DNA from 2 places in the Paenibacillus sp. JT22N1 genome. Region 2 is predicted to be linked to the other one. Evidence: predicted binding sites of a transcription regulator. Region 2 holds the regulator's gene; the other holds the start of a gene.
What was found. The regulator LexA, encoded in region 2, represses DNA repair genes until DNA is damaged. The targets are predictions, from matches to a motif close to CGAACATATGTTCG.
Positions count from the first base shown of each region.

Region 1: the regulator LexA is predicted to act here: its motif matches at 1,270-1,283, upstream of AC58UU_RS16850 (YolD-like family protein).

Region 1 covers NZ_JCAUAW010000008.1:56,936-60,359, reverse strand. Annotated here, with positions in the region: gene AC58UU_RS16855 (alpha/beta fold hydrolase) at 1-832, opposite strand, end outside; gene AC58UU_RS16850 (YolD-like family protein) at 1,022-1,249, opposite strand; gene AC58UU_RS16845 (DJ-1/PfpI family protein) at 1,447-2,007, shown strand; gene AC58UU_RS16840 (pentapeptide repeat-containing protein) at 2,118-2,561, opposite strand; gene rpmF (50S ribosomal protein L32) at 2,746-2,922, opposite strand; gene AC58UU_RS16830 (hypothetical protein) at 3,209-3,424, shown strand, end outside.
Region 2 covers NZ_JCAUAW010000014.1:213,489-216,912, forward strand. Annotated here, with positions in the region: gene AC58UU_RS26095 (HAD family hydrolase) at 1-507, opposite strand, end outside; gene AC58UU_RS26100 (DUF896 domain-containing protein) at 551-733, opposite strand; gene AC58UU_RS26105 (LysM peptidoglycan-binding domain-containing protein) at 875-1,282, opposite strand; gene lexA (transcriptional repressor LexA) at 1,430-2,047, shown strand; gene AC58UU_RS26115 (aminopeptidase) at 2,673-3,424, opposite strand, start outside.

The sequences.
Region 1 (3,424 bases), on a different contig from region 2:
GCTGTGCCACTTCGACCGGTGCGTATTTATTGTCCGGAGCGAGATGATCTAGATTTGGTAAAATCAACGTTTGTGTTCGTGAAATTGTTTCATCCAATACGCGAATCATTTGATGTACAGAATCTGGACTCTTCCCCCCAGAAATTAATAGGACATTCGCATCAATCATTTGGTAATTACTGAAAGTGGATGCCAAACGTTTCACTTCTCTGTGCTCAATTAAATTTTCTGGCAATAGTTTTTCCATCTGATCCCAATGATTCCCTCGTATCACCAAACGTAAAATAAGTTTTGCATACCATTTCGGTAACTTTTTTAAGGGCGAGTGAGCTGCACCCTTTACAAAGCTGGCAAATGCCCCCCTAAAATCTTTCCTATTCATATCATTTTCATATTCAGGCAGCCAATCCCATTCTGTTGGTGTCGACTTAATTGAAACGCCAGGTTCATAGACGGCCATTTTCTTAAAGGTATTTGTTCGCGCAGTTTCCAAAGCTACAAGCCCGCCGTAGCTATGTCCGAATACATAGGTTGCTCCCGTTGCTTCTTGTACGCTATTTACATCTTCACATTCCTTACTGATGGAATAGTCATTCCCTTGCGGTCCACTCCCTCCACGTCCACGTCGATCCATAACATGGACTCTAAAGGAATCCGACAATTCTCGGGCAAACTTGGTAAAATCATTCGAAGTACTAAGCGCCCCGTGGATTACAATGAGACTCGGACCCTTGCCTATACTTTGGTAGCCAATTGTGGTCCCGTCCTTCGAAACTACGGTTGAATGGGTAAACGAATCCAAAGAGTTCGAATTTATTTTTGTACTCACCATATTCCATTTCCCTCCCCTACAAGCAAGTCTCCAAGCAGAATACTACTAATGTTTTCATTATATAATGACGACACTGTCTTTCATTCAAGCCCGGGTATGAAATCACAATCAGTCTTGAGACTGAACCAAAGAAAAAAGACATGCTGAGCTCCCAGCATGCCTCCTTTTAACACTGTCCTTGCAAAAGTACTATTCCACCAATTCTACATTCAAAATATCGTCAAATGCTACCCAATCCGTACCATTTTCGTGGGATAACTTTACTCTTCTTATCTCTTGATCAATTTTGGTTATTAGACCTGTAATTTGCCCATCCCCAGCCTCATTATAAATCTTTACAATAATAAATTGCTGGCTAAGTAAAGCATTAGCCATTACGTTTGCTATCTTTTTATTCTCACGATTACTTATACTCATTAGTACTCAACTCCAATCCCAGAACATTTGTTCTAAGCCTATTATACTTTTAGTAGGATGAGTGGTAAAGAGTCTTTGGGATAAATAGCTTCATTCGTTCGATTCGACAAATCGTATCAAATTCCACCCGTTTACAACGAAACGAGGTTTATTCATAATTATAGGTGGGCTACCATCTATTTCCAAGGAGTGATTTCATGTCAAAGAGGATCTTAATTCTAACTGGTGATGCTGCAGAAGTTCTGGAAGTTTATTACCCATATTTTCGTGTATTAGAGGAAGGGTACGAGGCCGTAATTGCTTCACCGACGAAGAAAGTACTTCGTACAGTCGTTCACGATTTTGTCGACGATTGGGAGACCTACACAGAGAAGCCGGGGCATCTGCTGCCGTCACACATTGCTTTCGTTGATGTGGATCCTAGTCAATATGATGGTTTAATCATTCCTGGAGGCAGAGCCCCAGAATACATTCGTTCGAACGAGCATGTTCCACGTATCATTCGTCACTTCCTTGAAGCTGATAAACCAATCGGCGCTATTTGCCATGCTGCACTGGTATTCTCCGCTTTAAAAGACAATCGTTTTTTTGAAGGCCGCACCATGACTGCTTATAACGCTTGTCGTTTAGATGTGGAGCAGCTCGGAGCATTGTATACGACAGATCCACTTCATGTGGATGGGAAATTAGTCACTGGTCACGCTTGGCCGGATTTACCAGGCTTCATGCGCGAGTTTTTGAAACTGCTCTCCAAATAACTTACGTTGATATTATATTAATCCCCGATTTTTTGCAGTACCGCTGGGCCTCTAGAAGCAAGCGAATACCGAGGGCTGCCCCCTGCAGCCCTTTTGATACTAAATAACTACTAAACCTTCTCTATTAAATCTTTAATCAAAATCCCATCAATTCTTAACCCATCAATATTACAATTCTTGAGTTCCACGTTCGTAAGATTGCATGAGTCAAATACGGCTGTACTCAAATCACTGTTTTTAAACATAACTGGCTCGACATTTACCCAATTTCCCGTACCAGGCTCTCCAAGCAACTGGCTTTTTTCCGCTTTAGGACGAACAATATTCTCAAATATAGTTCCTCCCATCTGAATCATATTAATGGTTACACCCGAGAAATAAATATGTTCCCATTTAGAATTCACAAAATTCGTATGCGCAAATGAAGAGTCTCTCATATCAACATCATTAAAAGATGCCTCTTTGAAACAGACCCTGTGTATCTCTTCATTTCTTAAATCCTGTAATTCCAATCCATTATTTGAATCCAATACTTTCTTTTCTGTAAGTGGCATTGCAAACGTCCTTTCATAATGGATTATTTAAAAAAAGTTTGATTAAACTAAGATATACTTTTCGTTAAACATTTTAAATTTCCTTTTTATGTAAAAATGTTTTCTCCATTTTAATTATGCTTCCCGTCTTATAATACAAAAATGACACTCTAATTGTAGAGTGTCATTTAAGATGCAATTCATATTATTGAGCTTTTACGATCTCTCTACCCTTATATGAACCGCAGTTTTTGCAAACATGATGTGCCATTTTTAATTCTGCACATTGTTCACACTTCACCATTCCTGGCACAGCCAGTTTAAAGTGAGTACGGCGCTTATCGCGACGTGTTTTGGACGTTCTTCTTTGAGGAACAGCCATAGTCAAAACACCTCCTGTTATTTCATAAATCAACAAGAGATATCATAGCGTTCTCAATATACTTTGTCAATGTTATAGATTCTATGTAAAGAAATTTTTAATATAATTAATACTTAACACTGCGAACTTTAGAAAATACCAAAGTATCTCTCAATGAACCGCGCTAATAACAACGGTAACTTATTTCAGTCAAATAATGTGCAATAACTACCTGATATAATACCGGTTCAGGCTATTAGAACGTTTAATAATATACTATGAGAAGAGCAGAAGGAGGTAGAATTCCATGTTTTCGTCCTGTGGAACGAGAATGCGTAAAGCACCAACGGCGTCCAATACAATTCTAAATTTTACGCCCAATAATGGAACATTTGTGTACTGCAACAATCCCGAGCAGTTATTTGATTCCGATCTTGGCGATCAAGCAACCGGATTTGGCAACCATTATCTTTTATGGTCGATGGTGACGGGGGAATGCCAAGCCTATTATGAGCATGAAAAT
Region 2 (3,424 bases):
GACACCTGCTAATTTTTCCTTTTGCAAATCGGGTGAACCATTCGTTAACAACAACAATTGATAGCTGCCTTTCAAAGCGTCCAATACTCGGAACGTTTCCTCATAAACGTAAGGACGGCATCGGCGTTCTGCTGGAAATAGTTCTCCAAGCTTATACCCGAGCTCACGATCCTCTATCCCCAACGCCGCAAGCCCTCTTGTCCAAGATTCCGTACGATAGCCTGGCGCTAGTTTCTCAAGCTTACGAAAGTTCTCATTCTCACCTTGTGTGAAATTTGCCCATAAGCCTTCGAAGGGATTAATCCCAATCATTTTCGTAAATTCAAAAGTTTCAAAAGATTCATATAAAGAACGCGCTTCTTTGCGAACAGAAGCTTCCAACTCCTCGGCATTCACGGCTACTTGCTTTGCAGCTACAGCACATGTTGCTTCGAAAGCTTCCTCCACACTGCGATCATCCCACAGAAGCGTATCATCTAAATCAAAAAGTACGGCTTTCAACGTCATCATTCATTTCCCCTTTTGAATGTTGTATCTATGTGAGCAGCGATTACTCTTCGTCCGTAAACTTGATGGAATCAAGTTGAACTTTAAGATTGCCACGGAATGCTTCAATATACTTCTTTCTGAGTTCGTTGCGTTCATCGATTTCAGCATCTGTTAAGCCAACTGTTTTCGCTTTACGAGCAAGCTCATTAATACGTTCGATATTCTGTTCCATGTTGTCACTCATAATGATCCTCCCAGTCAAAAATTCAATATGAGTACTACTTTGCCATCCCTATTAAGGAATGTCAAGAGACAACAAAAAGAGGCATAGGAACATGTCCAAGCCTCATCATATTTAGAGTCTATTAAAAATAGCATAGTGAAATTATGGAAGCAATAAAACCTGTCCTTCTTTCAGGGAGCTGGTGGTTAAATGATTGATTGTCTTTAATTTATGTATGTACGAACGAACGTTCTCATTACTTTTTTTATGAGTGGAAGCAATATCCCAGAGTGTGTCTCCACGTTGAATAACGACTTGATCTTGTACGACAGCTTTCGGAGTAATGTTAATAGGTTTCACGGAAACTGGGGTTATTGCGTTTGCAGCCCCATCCCCTGCATAGGCTTGAACCATAGCACCAAATGAAAACACAGTACCAAGAATAACTGCTAATAGAATGAAGCGAACAATCGCTTTTGTATAACTAGAATTAAATGTCATCCCTTTGGATGTGCTAGCAGATCTATGAGGTGCGTGTGTAGTGTTAGTGTTTGAATAAGCCATATACATGAGTAATCATCTCCCAAACATTTGTTCTGGTATTAGAATAACACGAACACATGTTTGAGTCAACCGTTTTCTCGAACTTATGTTTGTACGAACTCGGGTTCTATGTTATACTTTGGGTAATGATTCCCAGTATTGGAGTGATAACTATTGAGTAAGATTTCGCAGCGTCAACAAGCTATATTGGAATTCATTAAGAATGAAGTGAAAGATAAGGGGTACCCGCCTTCCGTTAGAGAAATCGGCGAGGCTGTTGGACTAGCTTCTAGTTCTACTGTACACGGTCATTTGGAGCGTCTTGAGAAGAAAGGTATGATTCGTCGAGATCCTACAAAACCCCGTGCTATTGAAATTCTAGGCCTTGACGGTGCTGAAACGCATTTCGCGGTTTCAGTAGCTCGCGTACCTCTCGTTGGTAAAGTAACTGCAGGTGTTCCTATTACAGCAACAGAGAATATCGAAGACTACTTCCCTCTTCCTGTCAGCATGGTAGGAGATAATAATGTGTTCATGCTTAGCGTCATGGGTGACAGTATGATCGAAGCCGGTATTCATAATGGCGATTATGTCATCGTAAAGCAGCAGCAAACCGCTAATAACGGAGACATTGTTGTTGCAATGACAGAAGATGATGAAGCAACGGTGAAACGCTTTTACAAGGAAAAGGATCATATTCGTCTTCAACCGGAGAACTCTGCTTTGCAGCCTATCCTCTTGAAACATGTTACGATACTAGGCCGTGTCATTGGTTTGTTCCGGGATATGTAATAGCCCTACAGCCCTTATTCTACATACAATACCAATGAGAAAGAACCGAGAGGACATTAGTCCCTCGGTTCTTTTGGATGTAAGCAGTCTTACTGCCTTATTTGCAAGCCTCTAATGGAGAAACTCAACTGTAATTGGAAAGCCGATCCAAGTATGGATCTTATAAGCTAATGACATGGGCTTTAATCTCATCAAAAGCCAAAAAGGCTGAACTGTGGATTCAGATAAGAGTCTTTAGAGACTGCTATTCCGTCATTAAGATCGCATTTTGCGGAATTAGAAGCTTCTAGAGGCTTCTATTCGGTAATATTTGGCCCCCATTTGCTTCAACTTTAAGGAATAGAAGTCTTTAAAGGCTTCTATTCTTATAATTTCCACACTTTTGGGCAAATTAGCGGTCTCTAGAGACTTCTATTTTCCAACTACTATCTTTTATCATTAATCTTCTTTCTTCTTTCTTCTTTCTTCTTTCTTCTCTCTTCTCTCTTCTCACTTCTTCCTTACTTTTTCCATTTGGCGTCTTTCATCAGCTATGCACTAACTGCTATTTGCTATCTTCTCTCTATCCCATTGAAAAACCCAGGAGTACCCTTACCTTAGGAATTAAGCTTTCCTAAATTATCAACTAAAATGCAAGTGCCCAATTTCCACGTCGGAAAATAGGTTCAACGGTACCATCACCAAGGACACCATCGATCTCAAGATCCGCCGTCCCGATCATGAAATCCACATGAATCAAACTGGTGTTCCCACCTCGAGCTTTCAGCTCTTCACTTGAAAAAGATACGCCATCCTGCAAATTGATCGGGTAGCAGCTGCCTAAGGCCAGATGGCAGGATGCATTCTCATCGATGCCCGTATTGTAGAAAATGCGGTCAAGATTAGAGATAGGCGAATCGAAAGGTACGAGAGCAACTTCTCCCAAATACCGTGCGCCCTCATCCATATCTAGCAACCTAGCTAGATGCTCATAGCCGACTTCTGCCTGAAAATCCACAACTTTCCCGCCCTCGAACTTGAACGAAAACCGATCCACAAGCGCCCCGTTTACATTTAATGGCTTGGTGCTCGACACAGTCCCATGAACACCTGTTCGCTTAGGCATGGTGAAAACTTCCTCGGTCGGCATATTCGCAACGAATCGTATTCCACTTGCGTTCTCCGTATCACCGCCAAGCCAAATGTGGCCCTCCGGCAGTTCAACTCGCAGATCAGTTCCTGCAGCTCGATATTGTAGTGCTTCGTATTGTTTCTCATTCAAAACGCTGCGAACGCGCTTCAATTGATCCATATGAACTCGCCAAGCCGCTACCGGATCATCTTCATAAACCCGATTTATCCGGAAAATGGCCTCCCACATCGCATCGATCCTCTGTT